DNA from 4 places in the Aquaspirillum sp. genome. Region 1 is predicted to be linked to each of the others. Evidence: predicted binding sites of a transcription regulator. Region 1 holds the regulator's gene; each other region holds the start of a gene.
What was found. Region 1 encodes sigma-54, which starts transcription at its own class of promoters, with help from an activator protein. Its sites were predicted from a motif close to CTGGCACGCTTCATGCTT; they were not measured.

Region 1 (6,205 bases):
ATCTCTATCTCGGTTATGACAGCAAACGCAGTGCTTTTGCCGATCTACTCGCACAGACAGGGTTAAACGCAGAACAATGTGCGTATATCGGCGATGATGTGATTGACCTACCCGTGATGCGACAAGTGAAATTGGCCGTTGCTGTACCACATTCGCCGAATATCGTCCGCAGCCATGCTCACTATGTGACGGGTGCGGCCGGTGGACGGGGTGCGGTGCGTGAGCTGTGCGAGTTGATTATGCAAGCGCAAGGTACGCTCGACCACGCACTCGCCCCCTATTTGGCCTAAATCATGTTACAAGCCTCGCCGCGTCTTTTTCCTTTGTTGTTGGTTGCCCTACTCGCTGCCATCACCTTTGGCTTAGAAAGCTTGATTGGATGGTTGGCGATCAGCCCACCGCCAAACAGTCCCAACACCGAGGCCTATCGGATTGAAGACTTTCGCGCCAGTGAATTTGGCATAGATGGACAGTTGATCCAACGTTTAGATGGCAAGGCAATATGGCAATTTCCACAACAAAATGTCGTTTACTTCACTGCGCCACACTATCGCCGCTTTGAACAGGGTAAATTGATCGGTGAATTAACCGCACAACAAGCGCAGTATCACACTGAACAAAAAACTGCTGAATTTAGGGGGGCTACGCGTCTTGTGCGCCATGCCCACGCCGGTCGTCCCGAGGCAATCTTAGAAACCCAAGCGTTAGAAGTCGATGTTGAAAAACGGGTCGCCCGTTCCAAACAGCAGTCGGTGTTCCGTCAAGCTGGCTCAACTGTCGAATCCGCTGGTTTTATCTACCATGATGCCACAGGACAAGTCAGCCTTTCTTCACGTCCCCAATCGCGGGTAAAGATCATCCATGAACCGAAACCTTCCCCTTAAACTCGGCCAACTGCTTTGTCTGGCGGCCTGTTTCACCAGTGCGGCAGCATGGGCAGAAAAGGCTGACCGCACGCAACCGATTACCATCGAAGCCGATAGCGCCAATTTAGATCAACAAAAAGGTCAAATGGTGTATGAAGGCAATGTGATTTTGACGCAGGGCAGTCTTTTACTCAAAGCCAGCAAAATCGTGGCAACGGACAAAGGCAATGGTCAACAACAAGCCACTGCCGTCGGTAGCCCTGCTTATTTTAAGCAACGCCTAGATGCCAAAGACGGGCAGGCGGCAGAATGGGTTGAGGGCCAAGCCAAACGGATTGATTACGACAGCAGCAGCGAAGAAGTGCGCCTCGTCGAACAAGCCCGTATTAAGCGTGGCCAAGACAGCGCCGTCGGCCATAGCATCACCTATCACGGCAAAACCGAAGTCTTTCAGGTCAATGGCGGTGGCAAAAATGGCCGCGTTACCGTGATCTTGCAGCCAAAGAGTAAGCCATGACCCCTCAGAGTGTGCTTTCTGTGCGCCACCTACGCAAAACATATAAAAAGCGAACGGTGGTGCAGGATGTGTCTTTAGACATCAAAAGTGGTGAGGTAGTTGGCTTGCTGGGCCCCAATGGGGCTGGAAAAACCACCAGTTTTTATATGATTGTCGGTTTGGTGGCGGCGGATGCCGGGCATATTTTCTTAGATGATCGCGACATCAGCACCTTGGCCATGCACCAACGCGCCCGTCTTGGCCTTGGTTATTTGCCACAAGAGGCCTCGATTTTTCGCAAAATGACCGTCGAAGAGAATATCTTGGCGATTTTGCAAATTGCCGGCGGCCACCACAAAGACAATCATGCCCAGCTCGATTTACTGATGGAAGATCTCAACATCAGCCATCTGCGTGAACACAGTGCGCTGTCTTTGTCTGGCGGCGAACGGCGACGGGTTGAAATTGCGCGTGTCCTCGCGACACGACCACGCTTTATTTTGTTGGATGAACCGTTTGCTGGGGTCGATCCGATTGCGGTGATTGATATTCAAAAAATCATCAGCTATCTCAAAAGCCGTGGCATTGGTGTCCTGATCACCGATCACAATGTACGCGAGACACTGCGAATCTGTGATCACGCCTACATCATCAGCAATGGCAGCGTTTTAGCCGCCGGCTTACCGCAACAGCTCGTTGATAATGAAGAAGTCCGCCGTGTCTATCTAGGCGAGCATTTCCACCTCTAGGAATCTGGCCCTTGATGAAGCAAAGTTTACAACTCAAACTCAGCCAACAACTGACGCTCACCCCACAGTTACAACAGTCTATTCGTCTGTTACAGCTGTCAACGGTTGAGTTACAACAAGAAATCGAGCAGTTCTTGTTACAAAACCCGATGTTGGAACGAGTTGATGAGTATGAAGCCCCGAGCGACATCGAACCGGCACACCCACCACACGACGCTGTCAACGAACCCTCAGACACCAATCACGACAGTCCCAAAGAAGACCTGAGCGAGACACATCTCGAATTGGATTATGGGGGGGACTGGGGTAACAGCAGTGGTTTACCTCGTGATGAAGATGAAGACTTCGACCCTCATGGCCGATTGTGTCACGAGCCAACTTTACGCGAACATCTGTTAAGCCAATTAGCCGAGCATGTCTTAAGCGCACGCGACCGCGCCATTGTCACCTTGCTCATTGAAGCCTTAAATGAACAAGGCTATTTAGAAGACAGTCTAGACCACCTCGCTGCCGAGTTGTCAGAAGAACTCGCCACCGAAGCGGATGAACTACTGGGTGAGTTACAAGTTGGGCTGTCTCTGTTGCAACAATTTGAACCAGCGGGGGTTGGCGCACGCAATTTGCATGAATCAATGCGTTTACAGTTGCAAGCACAGCCCCATTCAGCGATTCGTAATTTAGCTCTTGAAATCAGCCAACAACATCTCAATCTGTTAGCTAACAGGGATTTTTCCCGCCTGCGCAAGCTCACCGGACAAGATGACCATGCCCTAAAAGCCGCGCAGCAGCTCATTGCCAGTTTGAATCCTTACCCTGCCGCGGGTTTTGGTGGAGAAGAAACGCGTTATGTTGCTGCTGATATTGTGGTTCAAAAACAAGGCGCAGCATGGGTCGCACGTCTTAATTCAGCCGCGATGCCACGCTTGCGCGTCAACAGCCTCTACGCCAATCTCCTCAAACAACAACGCGAAAGCGGAAATGCCCTAAATGGCCAGCTACAAGAAGCACGCTGGCTGGTGCGTAATATCCGCCAACGTTTTGACACCATTCTCCGCGTGGCAGAAGCCATTGTGATCCGGCAACAAGCTTTTTTTGAACATGGCGAAGAAGCGATGTTGCCCTTGGTGCTACGAGAAATTGCCGAAGAACTCGGCTTGCACGAATCAACAATTTCTCGCGTAACCTCACAAAAGTTTTTATTGTGTCCGCGTGGACTCTTTGAATTGAAATACTTTTTTGGTAGTGGCCTTGAAACAGACAGTGGAGAGAGTTGCTCTGCCACGGCGATCAAGGCAAGATTAAAGAAACTGATACAGGCAGAAGACCCGAAAAAGCCGCTGTCAGATAATACACTGGCCGAGTTACTGTCTCGTGAAGGGATACAAGTTGCGCGGCGTACGGTGGCAAAATATCGTGAGGCCTTGCATTTACCACCAGCCAACCAACGTAAAGCACTCTAGTGTGCGGTATACCCAAGGTTTATATTGATTTGGTAAAGGAAGTCTCGGCTTCCAATGGCTCGCAACCATTACTGCGCTACCCGTGGCAAGTCCGTTCGGTAACGATGGCGCTGTGTCTGGAAGGGTTCCAGACGCAGTCGGGAAAGTCAGGCCTGCTACGCTGCTTATAGCAACAGGAACAAAACATTGCGTACAGCCACGCATTTTTTGGAAAGCAAAAGGACATGAACCTTAACATCAGCGGCAACCATCTTGAGGTCACTCCCGCCCTGCGCGACTACATCGTGTCCAAACTCGACCGTATCACTCGTCACGTTGATAACGTGATCGCGGTGAACGTGATTCTGTCGGTGGAGAAATTGGATCAGAAAGTCGGTGCAAGCTTGCACTTGAAAGGGAAAGATATCCATGTCGAAGCCACCCACAGCGATATGTACGCTGCCATTGATGCGATGGCGGACAAACTTGATCGCCAAGTGTTGAAACACAAAGAAAAAATCACCGAGCACCATGCCGAGCGGCCAGTGATGGATTCCTCTGTGTAAGCCCTGATTTAACGGTCAATTCTTAGGTGCCGGTCTAGTCTGCCGCACCATGACAAGCGGGAACTCTGAGTTCCCGCTTTGCCTATGCGCTGCCAATCCCTGAAAACCGGCGTACAATCCAGCAGTTTTTCTGATTCGGATGTTCGTAATGAGCCTTATCGCCAAGATTCTGCCAAGCGACCACATCGTGCTTGACCTTGATGTGGCAAGCAAAAAGCGGGTTTTTGAGCAAGTGGGAATTCTGTTTGAAAATAGCCACGGCATTGCCCGTAGCGAGGTTTTTGACAGCCTCTTTGCTCGCGAAAAACTCGGCTCAACCGGTTTAGGACAAGGTGTAGCTATTCCACATGGCCGCGCCAAGGGATTGAAAGAAGCCGCCGGCGCTTTCGTGCGTTTGAAAACGCCTATCCCATTCGATGCTCCTGATGGCAAACCGGTGCAAAACTTATTTGTTTTGTTAGTACCGGAACAAGCCACTGACTTACATCTGCAAGTCCTCTCCGAATTAGCCCAACTGTTTAGCAGTCGCCAGCTACGTGAGGCACTGTTGGCAGCGGACTCTCCCACTACGGCTTATCAGCTCCTCACAGAACGACGTTAACCATGCCCAGTATTACCGTTCGCAAGCTATACCAAGATAACTGTCAAAAACTGAATTTGGCTTGGGTTGCTGGTGCCTCGGGAACTGACAACCGAATTAGCAATGATGAACAGCGGCCAACCCTTGCTCTAGTTGGACATATCAATCTCATCCACCCCAATCGAATCCAAGTTTTTGGGGTTGCTGAAATTGATTACCTCAACCGGCTCTCGGCCGACGATGCCCGTCAAATGCTCGACCAACTGTTTTCGCTCAGTATGGCAGCGGTGATTGTCGCAAATGGTGAACCTGTTCCATCACAACTACGGCAATATTGCGAACGCTATCGCGTGCCATTATTGGCCTCAACCCAGCCCTCGCCTTATCTGATGGATGTGATGCGGATTTATCTGGCGCGCATCTTGGCAGTTTCGACAACCTTGCATGGCGTTTTCCTCGATGTATTGGAAATTGGGGTGTTGATTACTGGTGATAGCGCGATGGGGAAAAGCGAGCTGGCACTGGAACTGATTTCACGTGGACATGGTCTAGTTGCTGATGATGCCGTAGAACTGTATCGGATTGGCCCTGAAACTCTCGAAGCCCGCTGTCCAGATATGTTAAAAGATTTTCTGGAAGTCCGAGGCTTGGGGATTTTAAATATCCGCTCGGTGTTTGGTGAAACGGCTGTACGCCCGAAAAAAGCGCTCAAGCTGATTATTCATTTGGTGAAGGCGAATGACCAAGTGATGCAAGGTCTCGACCGCCTGAACATTCAATCAGAGACGCAAGATATTCTTGGCGTGAAAGTACGGCGAGTCACTATTCCCGTGGCAGCCGGGCGCAACCTTGCTGTGCTCGTCGAAGCCGCCGTCCGCAACTATATTTTGCAGTTGCGTGGCATCGATAGCACCCGAGATTTTATTGATCGGCAAACCCGTATGATGCGTGAACAAGACTATGCAGCTGATTCTGATTAGCGGTTTATCTGGTGCAGGCAAGTCGGTTGCCCTGCACATGCTGGAAGACCTTGGCTATTACTGTGTGGATAACCTTCCCACCGGCTTCTTAGCACGCATTATCCTGTTATATCAAAAATACAATTATCAACGGATTGCCATTAGCGTTGATACCCGCAGCGCCCCGATGCTATCGCAGCTGCCGGCGGCCATGAGCAGTTTGCGTAAGCATGGCTTTGATGTGCGTCTATTATTTTTAGATGCGCAAGACGCCACCCTGATTCGACGCTATTCCGAAACCCGCCGCCGCCATCCGCTGTCACAACAAGGTTTAACCATCCCCGAATGTATCGCTAAAGAACGCGATATGTTGGGCGACTTACATTCACTAGGACACCGAATTGATACCAGCGCCTTAAGCGCCAATCAGCTGCGAAGCTGGGTGCGACAATTTGCCGATGCCGATACCGCACCACTGACCTTGTTATTTCAATCATTCGGCTTCAAACACGGTGTGCCACTTGATGCAGATTTTGTGTTTGATGTCCGC
Region 2 (6,205 bases), on a different contig from region 1:
GAAGCACATCAGTTTACGGAAGGAATCCTCGCCGCGATGACGGATGTGATGGTGGTCTGTGACGCCTTGGGTTATGTCAAACAAGTGAACCGTGCGATGACCGAATTGACAGGACGCAGTGAAACAGGACTGATCGGGGAAAACCTACTTAATTTAATTGCCTACCCACAACAACAACCACAATTACAACAACAGCTCCCCCCCACTCAACCAGAGGTGAGCGACCTTGATTTGAATATTTTTTGTCAAAACGGCAACACAGTCCCCGTGACATGGAATATCAGCGCACTGTTCGATGGCCAACATCGTTACAGTGGTTTCGTTGCTGTGGGGCGGCCAATGGGTGAATTAAAACGTGCATATGCTGAGCTAAAACAGGCCCATCAAGCACTACAAGCCGCACAAGCCCAGCTCATTCAAGCAGAGAAAATGGCGTCTTTGGGTCGTTTAGTCGCAGGGGTGGCACATGAGTTGAACAATCCCATCAGTTTTGTCATGGGTAATAGCTATGCGATGCAACGCTATGCACAAAAGCTACAACGCTATCTCGCTGCCGTGCATCAACAGTGCCATGACCATGATTTGCAGTTATTACGCCAACAACTAAAAATTGACCGTTTATTGGCTGACCTACCGTCTCTTACCGAAGGTTTACTTGAGGGCGCACAGCGCAGCAGTGCCATTGTAGATGCGTTAAAACGTTTTTCTGCTGTTGAAACCGATATACAACAACCAGTCAATTTGGCCGAATGTATTCAACAAGCTTTGCATTGGGTGGTTCAAGCCATGCCACATCGAGTGACAGTGCAAGAAGTTGGCTTAGCTGAAGCCTGTTGGGTCTCGGGTTCGGCCAATCAATTACAACAAGTGCTAGTCAATTTAATTCAAAACGCGTTCGATGCGGTTGAAACTGTACCACACCCCCAGTTGGAATTGACACTGTCACAAGACACTGACCAAGCCGTCTTTACCTTAGCAGACAATGGCACAGGGATTGCCACCGCCGACTTAGCAAAAATTTTTGATCCTTTTTTTACCACTAAACCGGTGGGTAAAGGCACGGGTCTAGGGCTCTCGATCAGCTACAGCATCGTGGAAAAACATGGAGGCCAACTTACAGCAGGTAACCGCACTGAAGGGGGGGCTTATTTCAGTTTACGTTTACCACGATTGCAAAACTGATAAGTAAGCATCCAATCTGATGGATAGTAAAATTTCAGCATCCATCATCAAGCACACTCTGTTTTTTTCATCCACTCACAAAAACAATCACTTAGCTCACCTTTGCCTCCGAGTGTTGACTGGCACGATTTTTGTGTCGCGCTGACGTCAGCGCGCCAGCACTGGCGTGACCATAACAACATCTCGGAGACGCTATGAATCGCACCCGTTTACTTAGTGCTATCTGCCTTAGCACCCTCGCCCTGCCTGCCGCAGCCCACACAGGTCATCAGGATAGCTTCAGTTTCTTATCTGGTTTGGCTCACCCCGTTGGCGGTTTTGATCACCTCCTTGCTATGATTGCAGTTGGGCTTTGGGCCGCCAAACAACAAGGCACACAACGGTGGCTTGCCCCTGTCACCTTTGTGTTATCAATGCTCATCGGCGCATTACTTGGTGCAGCTGAGTTGACCCTGCCTGCTGTCGAATCGACTATTGCCTTATCAGTTCTGATTTTGGGTTTGATGGTTGCAAGTCATCGCACAGTCGCCCCTCAGATTGCCTTACCTTTAATCGCCTTGTTTGCCTTGAGTCATGGTCATGCCCACGGTGCCGAAGCCCCCTCTGGCACACTCTGGCTCTATATGGTTGGGTTTGTGATTGCCACCTCAGCCTTACATACCGCAGGTTGGTTTGCTGGTGAAACGCTGTTACGGAAAGCCGGCGCGTTATTGCGTACCGCAGGTATCGCCATTGCTGCCAGTGGTCTGTGGTTATTTGGTAGCGCTCTGTAACTCGACTTCGTCACAAAGGCCTGATCATGGAAACGTTCTATCAAGCGATGCGTCGGCAAGGCGTCACCCGTCGTACCTTTTTAAAATTCTGTAGCCTCACCGCAACTGCCATGGGCTTAGGGTCAACCATGGTGCCTCGAATTGCCCATGCCCTCGAAACCAAACCCAGAATGCCAGTGATCTGGTTGCATGGTTTGGAATGTACCTGTTGTACCGAGTCGTTTATCCGTTCAGCCCATCCCTTGGCCAAAGACGCGATTTTGTCGCTGATTTCACTCGACTATGACGACACAATTATGGCAGCGGCAGGGCATCAAGCCGAAGCCATCTTGGAAGAAATTGTTGAAAAATATAAGGGACAATACATTGTTGCTGTCGAAGGCAACCCACCCTTGAATGAAGATGGTATGTATTGCTTCCCCGGTGGTGAACCGTTCGTTGAAAAGCTCAAACGTGTTTCTGCTGATGCTAAAGCCTTAATTGCATGGGGTTCTTGTGCCAGTTGGGGCTGTGTGCAAGCGGCAAAACCCAACCCAACACGGGCGACCCCCATCCACCAAGTGATTTTAGACAAGCCGATTATTAAAGTCCCGGGCTGTCCTCCTATTCCAGAAGTGATGGCAGCGGTTATTACCTATCTTGTCACCTTTGATCGCATTCCCGAATTGGATCGCCAAGGCCGCCCTAAGATGTTCTATGGCCAACGGATCCACGATAAATGTTATCGCCGCCCCCACTTCGATGCCGGACAATTTGTCGAAACCTGGGATGATGAAGGCGCACGACTGGGCTATTGCTTATACAAAGTCGGCTGTAAGGGCCCAACCACCTACAATGCCTGTTCTACTGTGCGCTGGAATGGTGGGGTAAGTTGGCCGGTGCAATCGGGTCATGGCTGTATCGGCTGTTCAGAAGATGGATTCTGGGATAAAGGCTCGTTCTACGACCGCGTTACCAATATCCCACAATTTGGCATTGAATCAACCGCCGATCAGATTGGGATGACAGTCGCCGGTGGCGTTGGGGCAGCGATTGCAGCACATGCGGCAGTCAGTGCAATCAAGAGCACGGTGTTGAAAAAACAAGACCTGAAACCGCTAGAGGCAACAGCACAGCAGAAGGAGAAAGCATAATGGCCGCTTATCAAACTCAAGGCTTTACGCTAGACAACAGCGGCCGGCGGGTGGTGGTTGATCCAGTGACCCGTATTGAAGGCCATCTGCGTTGTGAAGTGAACCTCGACAGCAATAATGTGATTGCAAATGCCGTCTCGACGGGGACGATGTGGCGTGGTTTGGAAGTGATTTTAAAAGGCCGTGATCCACGCGATGCGTGGGCCTTTGTAGAGCGCATCTGTGGCGTCTGTACCGGCACTCATGCCCTTACCTCAGTGCGAGCCGTCGAAGATGCCCTAAAAATTGACATTCCAGCCAACGCCAACTTAATTCGCAATTTAATGCAGGCTGCGTTGTATGTGCACGACCATTTAGTGCATTACTACCATTTGCACGCCTTAGATTGGGTCGATGTCGTCTCTGCATTAAAGGCAGATCCAAAGCGCACCAGCGAACTGGCACAAAGCATTTCTAAATGGCCACTCTCAAGCCCGGGTTATTTTCATGATTTACAAACGCGGTTAAAGCGTTTTGTTGAATCTGGTCAACTTGGCCCGTTCCGCAATGGTTATTGGGGACACCCAGCCATGAAGCTACCGCCAGAAGCCAACTTAATGGCGGTGGCACACTACTTAGAAGCGTTAGATTTCCAAAAAGAAATCGTCAAAATTCACACCATTTTCGGCGGCAAAAACCCACACCCAAACTGGCTAGTCGGGGGGATGCCGTGTGCGATCAATGTTCATGACACAGGTGCTGTTGGCGCAGTGAATATGGAACGCCTGAATCTGGTTAAACAAATCATCGACCGCAGTATCGAGTTCTGTGAACAAGTGTATGTGCCAGATGTAATCGCTATTGCAGGATTCTATCCAGAGTGGTTCAAAATTGGCGGTGGATTGGCTAGCCAAAGCCTACTGTCTTATGGCGATTTCCCCGATCAGGCCAACGATCATCGCGCCAGCAATTTGCTGTTGCCGCGTGGCGCCATTATCAATGGCAAATTCAATGAAATTCATCCAGTTGATTTGTATGCACCTGATGAGATTCAAGAATTTGTGACCCATAGTTGGTATAGCTATGGGGATGACCAAAAAGGATTGCATCCCTTTGATGGCATTACCGAACCGAAATTCGAGCTTGGCCCTAACCACAAGGGAACAAAAACCAAGATTGAATCGCTGGATGAATCGGCGAAGTATTCGTGGATTAAGTCCCCACGCTGGAAAGGTCATGCGATGGAAGTGGGGCCGCTGGCACGGTATCTCATTGGTTATCATCAAAACAAGCCCGAGTTCAAAGAACCTGTTGATGCCCTGCTCAAGCATTTTAATGCCCCTCTCGAAGCCATGTTCTCGACCAATGGTCGGACAGCTGCACGTGCGATTGAAGCAGTGTGGGCAGCCAAGCAGATGTCACGCTTCTACGATCAATTGATCAGCAACATCAAAAATGGTGATTCCAGCACTGCCAACGTCGAGAAATGGGATCCAAGCACATGGCCGAAAGAGGTCAAAGGGGTGGGCTTTACCGAAGCACCACGCGGTGCATTAGGGCATTGGCTCAAGATCAAAGACACCAAAATCGAGAGCTATCAATGTGTGGTACCAACCACATGGAATGCAGGCCCACGTGATAACAAGGGACAGATCGGTGCGTATGAGGCCTCGTTATTGGGCACCAAAATGGCTATCGCCGATCAGCCGTTAGAAATTTTGCGTACCTTACACAGTTTCGATCCATGCTTAGCCTGTTCTACCCATGTAATAGGGGATGACGGTGGCGAGTTGGTTCGCGTACAAGTGCGCTAGGGGCTAACCATGAAAAGCTATGGATTTGACGGCAATGCACCACAGGGGCTGGGGCGTAAAGTCACATCGGTATATGTCTATGAAGCCCCAGTGCGGCTGTGGCATTGGGTGACAGTTGCCTGTATTGTGATTTTATCGGTTACAGGCTATTTCATTGGTCAACCACTACCCAGCACAGGCGGCGAAGCAACGTTTCAATATCTGATGGGTTACCTACGCTTTGCCCACTTTGCCGCAGGCTATGTGTTGGCAATTGGTTTGGTTGGGCGGTTGTATTGGGCGATAGTGGGCAATCACCATGCCCGTGAAATTATCTTGGTGCCAATTTGGGATAAGGCATGGTGGAGTGAATTTTTCTTTGAGATTCGCTGGTATTTGTTCATTGAACGCTATCCGAAAAAATACATCGGACACAACCCTGTCGGGCAAATCGCGATGGCCAGTTTTATCTGGGCAACGGTGTTTATGTGTTTCACTGGCTTTGCGCTGTATGGTGAAGGCACCGGCGAAGGCAGCTGGGCGCACAGCGCCTTTCATTGGGTCATCGTTGCTTTTGGCAATAGCATAGATGTTCACAGCTGGCACCGCCTTGGTATGTGGGCCATTTTGGTGTTTGTAATGATTCATGTCTATGCCGCGATTCGCGAAGACATTATGTCTAAGCAAAGCATGGTTTCCACCATGATCAGTGGCTTCCGCATGTTTAAAGACTGAACCCAGCCTTTACTCATCCAGAGCGCGCGCACCACGCTGTATTACACAGTGGGTGCGCGTACTGATCTCAGTGACTCCACATCATTCTCGGGTGTAGATCACTTCCCAATCGCCATCATCCCCATCGTCGATGTCATCCTCATCCGCTTGGTAAGCAGGATTGAGGGTGAACTGATGTTCACGCAACACGGCTAATAGCTCACGGACATCTTCTGGCAAGCGTGATTTCCAACTCATTGCCTCGCCTGTGGTGGGATGAATCAAGCCTAACACCGCCGCATGGAGGGCTTGTCGGCCCAGTTTTTTCACTGCCAAGGCCAAGTCTTCTGGGATTTTATAGCGAGGATTGCCATATAACGCATCGCCAGCCAAAGGATGACCGGCTTGTTTCATGTGCACTCGGATTTGATGCGTACGGCCTGTTTCAAGACGGCATTCGATATAAGTATGGTAGTCAAACCGTTCTAATACCTTCACATGCGTCACAGCAGGTTTACCGCCAAACCGCACCACCGCCATTTTCTGCCGTTGGTGGGGATCGCGACCAATCGGCTCATCAATTACGCCATCGTATGCCACCTTACCATCGGCAATAGCACGATACACACGC
Region 3 (6,205 bases), on a different contig from region 1:
TGTTGACATCATTAGCGTCATTGATGGGATTGCCTTCCAAACCAATATCTTGGCGTTGAATGCCGCAGTGGAAGCGGCGCGTGCCGGTGAACAAGGCCGTGGGTTTGCCGTGGTGGCCAGCGAGGTGCGTAGCTTGGCTCAACGCAGTGCCACTGCTGCAAAAGAAATTAAAACCCTGATTGGCGATTCGGTTGATAAAGTCGAATCGGGGGCACAGTTGGTAGACGAAGCTGGGCAAACCATGAGTGAAGTGGTTGATTCGGTACGTCAGGTGGCCGAGTTGATGCGTGAAATCAGTGCCGCCTCGGTGGAACAATCCTCTGGTATTGAACAGATTAACCAAGCTGTGACACAGATGGATGAAAACACCCAGCAAAATGCGGCATTGGTGGAAGAGGCCGCTGCCGCAGCGGAAAGTTTAGAAGAACAAGCGAATTTGCTGTCTGAAGCGGTGGCCACTTTCCGTTTGTCTGCCTCTGCTGCATGGGCAGCGGCACCCGCACCGGTCACAGCGCGTAAAACTGCAACTGCACCGTCTGCTTTGCCATTAAAACAAGCTGCACCCGCACCGATGTCGTTACCCGCGCCGCCTACACATAAATTGAAAGCGCCGTTAACGCCTCCTCCCAGTGCGGCTGATGATGACTGGGAAGAGTTTTAATGGCCAACCATGAGCGAGAGTTTGAATATACGCCGCGTGATTTTGTGCGGGTGAAAGACTTACTCTATCGCCATGCTGGGATTGTGTTAAACGACAGTAAAGATTCCTTGGTGTATAGCCGCCTAGTTCGTCGTTTGAGAGCCTTACAAGTCAGTCGCTTCGCGGACTATCTGGATGATCTCCATCCAGATAGTCCAGAGTGGCAAAACTTCCTCAATGCGCTTACCACGAATCTGACAGCTTTTTTCCGAGAAAATCATCATTTCGAAGTGTTGGCGGGTTTGCTAAAACAACATCCCGTTGGACAAACCTTTCGTATCTGGTGTTGTGCGGCAAGTACAGGCGAGGAGCCGTATTCTTTGGCAATGACTGCGGTGGAAACGTTACAACGACACGATCCACCGGTGTCAATTATTGCCACCGATATTGATACCCAAGTTTTACAAACCGCACGGGCAGGGGTGTATGCACGGGATCGTGTGCGTGATTTGTCGTTGACCCAGTTGCGACAATTTTTTCTCAAAGGGACCGGAAAAAACGACGGTAAAGTTCAGGTCAAACCCTATATCAAAAGGTTGATTCAATTTCAGTCGTTGAATTTATTAGCAAAAGACTGGGCGATTTCTGGCCAATTTGATGCGATATTTTGTCGTAATGTGCTGATTTATTTTGATAAGCCGACACAAAAAACAGTTGTTGAACGTTTTGCTCCTCATTTAAAGCCCGATGGTCATTTATTTGTCGGCCATTCAGAAAACTTAACGCCAGTCACCCGCTTATTTGCCCCTTGTGGCCGCACAGTTTATACCCTTGCCAATCCTCCTGTTGAGAAACACTGATGTTAGCCGCCGATTACCAAGAGGTTTTTGCCTCACATTTTTACCATGACAAGACTTTTGATTCGCCTGCGGTGAAAGTCTTTCCGGGTGAATATCATGTTTCAACAGATGGACGTTTAATCGTAACGGTTTTGGGTTCCTGTGTTGCTGCCTGTATTCGTGATCGTAAAGCAGGATTTGGTGGCATGAATCATTTTATGTTGCCTGATGCTGGTGAAAGCGAATCTTCTGTGGTGGGCAGTGCAGCGCGTTATGGTAGTTATGCAATGGAAATTCTGATTAACCATTTGTTGAAATTAGGCGCAGCGCGACAAAACCTTGAAGCCAAGATTTTTGGTGGGGGCAATGTCCTTTCTGGCATGACCGTGGGTAATGTGGGGCCGCGTAATGCGCAGTTTGTCAAAGACTATTTGGCAATGGAACGTATTCCTGTGGTGGCAGAAGATTTATTAGGCCAAGAAGCGCGAAAAGTGTATTTCTTTTCTCACACAGGGCGGGTCATGGTAAAAACTATTCGTGAACAAACCAAGCCAGCGGTGATTGATCGGGAAATGCGTTATCAAAAACGGATTGTGGTGCGTCCAATTAGTGGCGATGCAGAGTTGTTTTAAGGCCTAGCCGCCTGTTAGCGCGCGAAATTAGAGTAAGGCTGATGCGAAAAATTCGTGTAATCGTGGTGGATGATTCTGCTTTAATGCGCTCATTACTACGACAAATTATTGATTCCACCGATGATATGGAAGTTGTTGCCGTCGCTCCAGATCCTTTAGTTGCGCGTGAGAGAATTAGAGAGCTCGATCCTGATGTGATTACCCTCGACATTGAGATGCCACAGATGGATGGATTGACTTTTCTTGAACGTCTGATGCGTTTACGTCCAACGCCGGTTTTAATGGTGTCGTCTCTCACTGAAGAAGGTGCTGAAGCGACATTACGGGCGTTAGAATTAGGTGCAATTGATTTTGTCTGTAAACCAGATAATCACAGTCTGTTATTAGCTGATTACGCCGATGAAATTTGCCATAAAATTCGTGCGGTGGCGTTAGCTGGTCGTGGTTTTGCGGCACGCCGAGCGGCCCTAGCGCAAAAAACTGCTCCCAGACCTCTACCAACAGTGAGAGCGCGTAGCCAGCATGTGCAGTTGATTGTGGTGGGGGCATCCACTGGCGGCACAGAAGCATTAAAACTTTTCTTACAACGGCTACCTGCCGATTCGCCACCTGTGTTGATTGTGCAACACATGCCCCCTGGTTTCACTACCTCATTTGCCGCCCGTTTAGATAGCTTGTCAGAATTACACGTTAGCGAAGCAAAAGAGGGTGAGCCGATTTTGTCAGGTCATGCTTATTTGGCACCTGGTGATCGCCATTTGCAAATCAGTAAAAATGCCCGTGGTTATGTTTGTCATCTTGATGATGGTGATAGGGTGAACCGCCACAAACCAGCGGTGGACGTGCTGTTTGACTCGGTCACAACTTATATTGCGGCTAAGCGGGTGGTGGCGGTATTGATGACAGGCATGGGTAAAGATGGCGCAGCTGGTTTATTACGCTTAAGACAAGCGGGGGCGACGACTTTAGCACAAGATGAAGCCAGTTGTGTGGTATTTGGTATGCCAGGTGAAGCGATTAAACTCGGTGCAGTTCAAGAAACCGGCTGTCCAGAGGCGTTGGCTGATCGAGTTGTCTCGCTTTTTTAGTGGATAAACTCGCCTTGCCTCTGGTATGGTTAGCGCATAACTGGCAAAAACCCATAAATTGCAAACACACTTTTGTGATGCGGCAATCAAGCGGCAAAACTTGCCGGCTTGTCGTGGTGAAATGTCTTACATGCAGCACTGAGACGACAGAATTCGATTTTTTGTTTTAGATTCATGGTGTTGGGTGACGTGCTTTTTTGGCACGTTTTCTGCTTAACCTGACGGCGTGGCAGTATGTACAACAGGGCGAATCATTATGATCGACAAAATAGCCAAACACTTTAATTTTCAGCAGCAGGCGCTAGGGTTACGTAGCTACCGCAATGAAGTGTTGGCCAGCAACATTGCCAACTCTGAAACGCCTTATTACAAGTCTGTTGACTTTGATTTCAATAAAGCGTTGTCGCAAGCAGAATTGCTGCAAAAGAAAGAATCGATGTCGATGGAAAAAACCCATCAAAGTCATTTACAAGGCAAGGTCAGAGCGGTGAGTTTGACTGAGTTACAGTATCGGCGCGAGGTACAGCCAAGTATTGATGGCAACACAGTCGATATGGACTTAGAACGTACACAATTTACTGATAACTCCATGCGCTATCAAACCACCCTGACTTTCTTAAACCGTCGGATTTCCGGTCTGTCCGACGCGATTAAAGGACAATAATCATGTCTTTGCATAAAGTTTTTGGTATTGCCAGCTCAGGAATGACAGCCCAATCCATGCGTTTGAACGTGGTGGCCAGTAATATTGCCAACGTTGATAGCGCTGTGGCTTCTAATGGTGACCCTTACAAAGCGCGGCGAGTGGTGTTCACCCCCATTCCTGTGCGTGATGGGATTCCACAAGTCAATAGCGTGAAAGTCACTGCTGTTGTTGAGGACCAATCGCCTCCCAAAATGGTTTACGACCCTAAACATCCCCTCGCAAACCAGCAGGGTTATGTGACGATGCCGAATATCAATCCAGTTGAAGAAATGGCGGATATGATTGCGGCCTCGCGAGCGTATCAAACCAACGTTGAACTGATGAACACCACCAAAACTTTGCTCAAGTCCGCTTTGAGCATTGGTCAGCAGTAATTTTTAAAGGATTTCTGATTATGTCCACCGTGAATTCTACTTCTGCTGCTGATCCGTATGCCAATATCAATGGCACTGCTGCAACAGGTAAAAAATCTGAGATTGAAGAAGCACAGGATCGCTTTTTGAAACTGTTGGTTACCCAACTGCAAACGCAAGATCCATTAAATCCTTTGGATAATGAAGCCGTAACCAGTCAGATGGCACAAATCAGTACGGTGCAAGGGATTGAAAAGCTGAATAAAACCATGGAAGACATGGCTACGATGTATGCTACGGCACAATCGCTCTCTGCCGCGAATATGGTTGGGCGTTCGGCCTTGGTGGGTGGTTCTGGTTTGACTTTGGCTGAGGGGGGTACCGCTCGTGCTGCGTTAAATCTGCCAAAAGGGGCTGATACTGTCGCAATCAGTGTGTATAACGCCAAAGGTGATAAGGTGGATACCATTGAATTGGGCAAGCAAAAAGAAGGCGTGATGGAGTTTGAGTGGGACGGTAAAAATAGTGCAGGTGAAGCCTTGCCTGCTGGCGCTTATAGCTTTAGCGTCTCGGCAAAAACAGGTGGCAACGTTGCTGTTGCACAGCCCTTGGCATATCAACGCATTAATGCCGTAAGTTGGGCGCAAGGTGCTGCACAGCTGCATCTGCCAGACGGTACTCGCGTTGGTTTGACCGATATTTATCAGTTAGGTGCTTAATTATTTTAACTACTAGTTTTTATTTGGTTTTAAGGAGATAAAAATGGGCTTTCAACACGGTGTAGGTGGGATTAACGCTGCGTCAAAACAACTTGATGTGATTGGTAATAATGTAGCGAATGCCGGAACGATTGGTTTCAAAGGGTCTCGTGCTGAATTTGCTGATATGTATGCTGCGAATTTTTATGGTGTCGCTGCAACGCAAACCGGTTTAGGCGTGAGAACAGAAACGATTGCGCAGCAATTTAGCCAAGGTGGGATTACCACAACGGGTAATCAGATGGATATGGCTATTTCTGGTAATGGCTTTTTCGTTATTAAAGATACCAATGGTGTTTCCTACTCAAGAAATGGTCAATTTAAGATCGATCGGGAAGGTTTTATTGTTAATAACGGTGGGTCTAATCTTCAGGGCTGGGCAGTGGATGAAAACACAGGCCGTGTCTTAGAAGGTACACAGACTAGTATGAGAGTCGACAATAGTTTGTTGGAACCCCGACCCACAGATTTCCCTGCTGGTGCAGGTGAAATAAAATGGGCTTTTAATCTTGACTCTCGTCAAACCTCATTAGATCCTGCTCTGTTTAATCCTGCAAATCCTGCCACGTATAATCATACCACTTCTACTAATATCTATGACAGTTTAGGTAATCCCTATAAATTAAATTTGTATTTTGTCAAGGACACTGCGGGTGGTGGGGCATGGCAAGTATTCGCCAGAGGGGTTGATGAAACTGCAAATCCAAATACTATTGTAGATCTTGGTCAACAAACTTTGACTTTTGATACTGAAGGTAAATTGCCAACAGGACCTAATTTATTGAACTTCACCGCTTTTGACCCAGGTGGATTAGCGGTGCCAGTGAATGCAGCTCCAATCAATATTAATATTGATTTTGCTAATACGACTCAGTTTGGTGCACAGTTTAGTAACAATGATATTATTCAACCAGGTTATCCTCCCTCCGTTGTGACTAATTTAGAAGTTAGTAAAGACGGTATTGTGAGCGCCAGATATTCCAACGGTCAAAATAAAACAATCGGTCAAGTTATTCTTGCCAATTTCCCGAATCAACAAGGATTACAATCAATTGGTAATAATCGTTGGATTCAAACATATCAATCTGGTACGCCGACATTGAATAACCCAGGTAGCACTAATACTGGGCTGATTCAGTCTCAGGCGTTAGAAGAAGCAAACGTTGATTTAACTGCAGAGTTAGTCAAT
Region 4 (6,205 bases), on a different contig from region 1:
TTGACCAAACGCAGCGGAGGCAGGCCGGTGGGCGCCTGTAGCACATGAAAGCGTCGTAGTGTCTCATGGTGAATCAATGCTAACACTGCATGTTCGGGGGTGAGGTCTAATAAACCAACGGCTTGTTGTTTAGTTTGTGCGAGGGTGTGCGCGGTAGTGACGGTGGCAACTTGCGGTACGGCAACTAATAGACCCAGTAAATGAACCGCTTTAGACAGGGTTTGTAGTCGTTGTCGTGGGGCAAAAATGGCATGGCGTGTGACGGTGAGGGTTTGGCCGCTGTGTAAGGCGTGGAGTTGCGTTTGCCATTGGCCATCAATTTCATAATCAGCCGGCAGCTCAAGCAACATTAAGCTATGGGGTGTCAAAGGATGAGGCGCGGCACTATCATAAGCCTGTTTGAATGTTTCCCCATCGAGGGCTGTCGGGTGGTTGAGTTGGATACGGCTTTGATTGGTATGACTGGCCACCCAATCGGCAGGTAGCAAGGGATAGACTAAAGACGGTGGTTGAGCGCCCACTTGATAGGCTTGGTCGAGTAAAGCGGAAATATGATGGGCAAGATGATCAGTGGAATACCAATCTTGTGCTTGGATATCACGCTGACGTGACAAATGAATCAGCTGTGAGCCTTCAAGAATTGGAAAAGTAAGGACAAGTGCACGATCTGCCAGTAGCAGACTGGCCCCTGAACACATTGGCATGGAGAGAATTCCGCACAGAGCAAACAAACCTCCAGCATAACAAAGAACAGGCAGACAGCGCAGGGGGGCCTGCGCTGTGCCCTAGTCGTCGTGGCCGTCGTCGAGGTGTAATTCGTGGATTTTTCGCGTTAATGTGTTGCGACCAAAGCCAAGTAAATGGGCAGCTTCAACACGTCGGCCGCCGGTGTGTTGCAAGGCCACACGAATCAACGCTGCTTCAAAACTGCGGCTGAGGTCATCAATAATATTGGTCTCGCCGCGTTTGAGACGGGCTTCTGCTAAAGCAGCCAAGGCACTGAGCCAATCTCCATGATGTTGAACCACGCCAGAGGGCGGTTCATCGCGAAACTCGGGTGGTAAGTCGCCGACTTCTACGGTTTGCCCGGGTGCCATCACCGTTAACCAATGACACAGATTTTCTAGCTGGCGCACATTGCCGTGGAACGGTGCGCTTTTCATCACTTCTAATGCGGCATCGGATAAGCGTTTCGCTTCCACCCCCAAACTCTGCGCGCTCTTTTGTAAAAAGTGGCGTGCCAGCAGGGGAATATCTTCTGTACGTTCTCGCAGCGGTGGCAGGCGTAGGCGGATCACATTCAATCGGTGAAATAAATCTTCCCGAAATAAACCTGCTTTGACCCGTTCTTCAAGATTTTGATGGGTGGCAGCAATGACCCGTACATTGGCCTTAATCGGAGTATGACCCCCAACACGATAAAACTGGCCATCAGACAACACCCGTAACAGGCGAGTTTGTAGCTCGGTCGGCATATCACCGATTTCATCTAAAAACAGTGTGCCTCCTTCAGCTTCTTCAAAACGGCCACGGCGTTGGGTGCTGGCGCCGGTGAAGGAACCACGTTCATGACCGAACAGCTCGCTTTCTAATAAATCGCGAGGAATGGCGGCGGTGTTGATGGCAATAAACGGTCGGTTAGCGCGGGTGGAATGTTGATGCAAAGCATGTGCAACCAATTCTTTGCCCGAGCCCGACTCGCCAGTAATCAACACCGTGACTGACGATTGCGCTAAACGGCCAATGGCGCGGAACACATCTTGCATCGCCGGTGCCTGACCCAGAATCACTTGGGCGGGACTGCTATCATCTTGCTCTTGTCCGGCGCGGTTAGCTTCGGTTAAAGCGCGTTCGACCAGTTGCACCGCATGATCAATGTCAAAGGGTTTGGGTAAATACTCAAAAGCCCCACCCTGAAAGGCGGCGACGGCTGAGTCCAGATCCGAATGGGCGGTCATCACAATCACCGGCAACTCTGGATACTCACCTTTCACTTTGGCAAGAAACTTTAAGCCATCGGTGCCGGGCATGCGGATGTCGCTGACGATCACCCGTGGCACACGGTCGTACATGGCATTGAGGGCGTCATCAGCACTGCTGAAACTTTCAAATTGAATCCCTGCCCGACTGAGTGCTTTTTCGAGCACCCAGCGTATAGACTTATCATCATCAATAATCCAAACAGGATGGGTCATGGTGTTTTTTCTCCCCCGTTATTCGGTTTGCTGGCAAAAGGTAGTAACACAGTAAAACAGGTGTAACCGGGGCGTGACTCAAAGTCGATGGCCCCTTGATGTTGGTGGACATAGGTTTGTGCCAATGTCAGGCCAAGGCCTGTGCCCTCGGCTCGGCCAGTGACCAACGGATAAAAAATATGGTCTTTTAGCTCGGCGGGAATGCCGGGGCCGTTATCGATAATCTGTAATTGCAACGCCAATTGATAACGTTTGCGGGCAAGGGTGACTTGTCGTGCGACACGGGTACGCAACACAATATCACCCACCCCGTGCATCGCTTGTACGCCATTGCGGACAATGTTTAATACCACTTGGATCAATTGTTCCTTATCTGCAAGCAGAGGTGGCAAACTGGTATCGTAGTCGCGCTCTAAACTCAGTCCATGCGGATATTCTGCCAAGACCACACTACGCACCCGTTCTAACACTTCGTGAATATTGACCTCAACTTGTTGATGTTTGCGGCTAGGGGTGAGTAAACGATCAACGAGCGACTGTAGCCGCAACGCCTCTTGGGTAATCACATCAAGGTATTCGCGCAGTTCGGGTCGTTCTGCCAACTCCAAGGCCAATAATTGTGCTGCACCGCGTATCCCACCCAAAGGGTTTTTAATTTCATGTGCCAAATTACGGATTAGCTCACGGTTGGCTTGTTGTTGGATTAACAGGCGTTCCTCGTTGGCAATTCGTAAATGTTGTTCCACGGGCCGCAGCTCAATCAGCGCAGCACACTGCGGATGTTCAATAGGGGTGATGGTGCACAACACATGAAGATGTTGTTGTTGGCAGGTGTCGAGCTCGAGGTCGTGTTCGGTAAAACTGACGTTGTTACCGATGGCCGTTTTTAAGCCATTCAGCAGACGCCGGCTATCGACAAAGAGGGTGTGGAGTTGGTGTCGTAGTAATTCACGACAGCCAAGCGCAAGCAGGTTTTCTGCAGCAGGGTTGACATAACGTAGGGCTCCGGCCTGATCGACAGCAATCAGGGCAGTATCGAGCAGTTCAAAACCACAAAATTGACGGTTTAGCGGGTTGTCTTGACGGGCGTTCATCGCAGTGCGCTCCTTTATCGAACACGATAAAGCAATAAGCAGGCCATTTTTTTACCAGAGGATGTCCCGATACGGCGCGTATCGTCCAAAAAAGAAGCAAGCTTTCGCACTGTTTTGGTGCGTCAAATTCAAGCAAATCCAGTCATGTCGCGTGCAATCGCCTGTTGATGCGGTGGATGGCCGCAAATCGTGGTGTACCGGCGCAATGCTTGCTTGGCATGGCTGTTCTTTAAGGACAGTCGGCGCGTATTGTTGGGCCTGTTGTTGATGGTGTCATGCTGTTTGAACAGGCAGACAAGCGTGATTGAAGGCGCTGATCTGGGAGGGTGGGGGATGAGCGGTGTTGATACGGGGTGAAGCGGAGGGAACGCGATAATCGAAAGCGTAGGGGTGAGATATTGTGGTGTGGGTGGGCTGATAAACGTTGTGTAACCATGCTGGCGTACCTAGCCTCATGCTGCTGCCGCCCAGTAACAAAAGACGCAACACAGATATCCCCTCAAATCAATGGATTTAGCCACTATCATAACGGTTTTTTATGCAAACCCATGCAAAAAGGCGGTGTTGCCACCGCCTTTTTTAGCTTAATTTGATCGAACTAAGGATTACAGCGAGTAGTACAGATCAAATTCAACAGGTGTGGTAGTCATACGGTTCAGGTTGACTTCTTGCATCTTCAATTCGATGTAAGCGTCAATGAATTCGTTCGAGAACACACCACCACGAGTCAAGAACTCGCGGTCTTTGTCCAACGCATCCAGTGCTTCTTCCAACGAAGCACATACGGTTGGGATCAGTTTGTCTTCTTCTGGTGGCAGATCGTACAGGTTTTTGTCTGCTGGATCGCCGGGGTGAATCTTGTTCTGAATACCATCCAAACCAGCCATCAACAGCGCAGCGAAGCACATGTATGGGTTGGCCAGTGGATCAGGGAAACGTGCCTCGATACGGCGGGCTTTTTCGCTGGCCACGTGAGGGATACGGATGGAAGCCGAACGGTTTTTCGCCGAGTAGGCCAGTTTCACCGGTGCTTCGTAGTGTGGCACTAAACGCTTGTAGGAGTTGGTACCTGGGTTGGTGATGGCGTTCAATGCTTTAGCGTGCTTGATGATACCGCCGATGTAGTACAGCGCAGTTTCAGACAGGCCTGCGTATTGGTCGCCAGCAAACAAGTTTTTGCCGTCTTTCCAAATCGATTGGTGAACGTGCATACCCGAGCCGTTGTCGCCAACGATAGGCTTAGGCATAAAGGTTGCTGTTTTGCCATAGCTGTGTGCTACGTTGTGTACCACATATTTCAGAATTTGGGTCCAGTCAGCACGTTGAGTTAAGGTGCTGAATTTGGTACCAATTTCGTTCTGACCTGCGGTGGCCACTTCGTGATGGTGCACTTCAACTGGCACGCCCATTTCTTCCAAAGTCAACACCATCGCAGAACGCAAGTCTTGCGAAGAATCGACTGGAGGCACTGGGAAGTAGCCGCCTTTCACGCGAGGACGGTGGCCGGTGTTGCCGCCTTCGTATTTCTCGCTAGAAGACCATGCAGCTTCTTGTGCTTCGATCTTGAGGTGACAGCCGGACATATCCACGCCCCATGTCACGCTGTCGAAAATAAAGAATTCAGGTTCTGGGCCAAAGAAAGCGGTATCGCCCAAGCCAGAGGCTTTCAGATAGGCTTCAGCGCGTTTGGCAATCGAACGTGGGCAACGGTCGTAGCCTTTGCCATCAGCAGGATCGACCACATCACATGTCATGATCAATGTGGGTTCGTCAAAGAACGGGTCGATATTGGCCGTTGCTGGGTCGGCCATCAGCAGCATGTCGGAAGCTTGGATCCCTTTCCAGCCTGCAATCGAAGAACCGTCAAACGCGTGACCGTGTTCGAACCATTCTTCAGCGTCTTCAGTGAGGACGTGAGCAGGGATGGTAACGTGCTGTTCTTTGCCACGCGTATCAGTAAAACGCAGGTCAACGAATTTCACGTCGTTTTCTTCGATCATCTTCAAAACATCAGCAACCGCCATGGTGTTCTCCTGAAAATTCAGATGCAGATTCGGTTTATTTCTGTGGGTGGGTCTTGTTACTGCCACTAGCGCGTTTTCTTAAAGCAGGAAGCGTGCCATCTAAACAAACCGCTTAAAATCGCTTAGCAAAAGCCTATTTTGCCCGCGAAACGCTATTGTGCCATGCCGTTACAGTTTCTGGGGTGGCTGTTTTTGCTCATTTTTGGTGCAATGCAAAATAAATTGCACCAATAGTGTGCTTTTGCCAATTTTAGGTCACAAAATGGGGCGGGCAGTGAAAGCATTGGCGGTGATTTCGCTTCTTTGACATAATCGGCTGCAGTCAAAATTGTAAGCCTGCTGTGTTGCAAAGCGATGTTGCCTCGCTTGCGACAATAAGACTATTGAAAGAGGAATGACATGACAGAGCTCGACACGCTTTTGCAAACTGCCGCCCAACGTGCACAACAACAGGGCTTGCCCTATGCTGGTCTGTTATTACCGACCGAGGCAGCGGCTTTATTGGCGATGCCTGAAGCAGACGCGGTTTTGGTGGATGTCCGCTCGGCGGCAGAATGGCAATTTGTTGGCCAAGTTCCACAGGCTGTTCATATCGAATACAAGTCGTTTCCCGGCATGGTATTAAACCCCAACTTTATTAGCAGCTTAAAAGCGCAGGTACCATCCGAGAAAAAAGTGTTATTTTTGTGCCGTTCTGGTGCACGTTCGCACGATACGGCGTGCCTTGCTGCCGCAGAGGGCTACACCGCGTTTAATATCTTAGAAGGCTTTGAAGGCGATTGTGATGCACAAGGGCATCGCGGTACCGTGAATGGCTGGAAGGTTTGCGGTCTGCCGTGGCAGCAGGGTTAATCATTTTGTCATTGCTTTTTTAGGAAAATGTCTCCTATGA

Region 2: a site for sigma-54 is predicted at 1,302-1,319, ahead of ACTBZS_RS10870 (HupE/UreJ family protein). Genes of this name have one in related genera too.
Region 3: a site for sigma-54 is predicted at 3,397-3,414, ahead of flgB (flagellar basal body rod protein FlgB). Genes of this name have one in related genera too.
Region 4: a site for sigma-54 is predicted at 3,319-3,336, ahead of glnL (nitrogen regulation protein NR(II)). Genes of this name have one in related genera too.

What each region holds. Positions count from the first base shown of each region.
Region 1 is NZ_JBSQVP010000066.1:3,806-10,010, reverse strand. It holds gene kdsC (3-deoxy-manno-octulosonate-8-phosphatase KdsC) at 1-290, shown strand, start outside; gene lptC (LPS export ABC transporter periplasmic protein LptC) at 294-884, shown strand; gene lptA (lipopolysaccharide transport periplasmic protein LptA) at 862-1,383, shown strand; gene lptB (LPS export ABC transporter ATP-binding protein) at 1,380-2,111, shown strand; gene ACTBZS_RS10300 (RNA polymerase factor sigma-54) at 2,126-3,571, shown strand; gene hpf (ribosome hibernation-promoting factor, HPF/YfiA family) at 3,796-4,116, shown strand; gene ptsN (PTS IIA-like nitrogen regulatory protein PtsN) at 4,265-4,717, shown strand; gene hprK (HPr(Ser) kinase/phosphatase) at 4,720-5,676, shown strand; gene rapZ (RNase adapter RapZ) at 5,657-6,205, shown strand, end outside.
Region 2 is NZ_JBSQVP010000076.1:2,720-8,924, reverse strand. It holds gene ACTBZS_RS10875 (PAS domain-containing sensor histidine kinase) at 1-1,182, shown strand, start outside; gene ACTBZS_RS10870 (HupE/UreJ family protein) at 1,377-1,955, shown strand; gene ACTBZS_RS10865 (hydrogenase small subunit) at 1,982-3,088, shown strand; gene ACTBZS_RS10860 (nickel-dependent hydrogenase large subunit) at 3,088-4,881, shown strand; gene cybH (Ni/Fe-hydrogenase, b-type cytochrome subunit) at 4,891-5,595, shown strand; gene rluD (23S rRNA pseudouridine(1911/1915/1917) synthase RluD) at 5,677-6,205, opposite strand, start outside.
Region 3 is NZ_JBSQVP010000003.1:71,518-77,722, forward strand. It holds gene ACTBZS_RS01335 (methyl-accepting chemotaxis protein) at 1-661, shown strand, start outside; gene ACTBZS_RS01340 (CheR family methyltransferase) at 661-1,500, shown strand; gene cheD (chemoreceptor glutamine deamidase CheD) at 1,500-2,111, shown strand; gene ACTBZS_RS01350 (protein-glutamate methylesterase/protein-glutamine glutaminase) at 2,153-3,199, shown strand; gene flgB (flagellar basal body rod protein FlgB) at 3,456-3,863, shown strand; gene flgC (flagellar basal body rod protein FlgC) at 3,866-4,279, shown strand; gene ACTBZS_RS01365 (flagellar hook assembly protein FlgD) at 4,300-4,977, shown strand; gene flgE (flagellar hook protein FlgE) at 5,021-6,205, shown strand, end outside.
Region 4 is NZ_JBSQVP010000020.1:3,569-9,773, forward strand. It holds gene ACTBZS_RS05040 (hypothetical protein) at 1-704, opposite strand, end outside; gene ntrC (nitrogen regulation protein NR(I)) at 786-2,195, opposite strand; gene glnL (nitrogen regulation protein NR(II)) at 2,192-3,289, opposite strand; gene glnA (glutamate--ammonia ligase) at 3,895-5,313, opposite strand; gene ACTBZS_RS05060 (rhodanese-like domain-containing protein) at 5,713-6,165, shown strand; gene aroE (shikimate dehydrogenase) at 6,202-6,205, shown strand, end outside.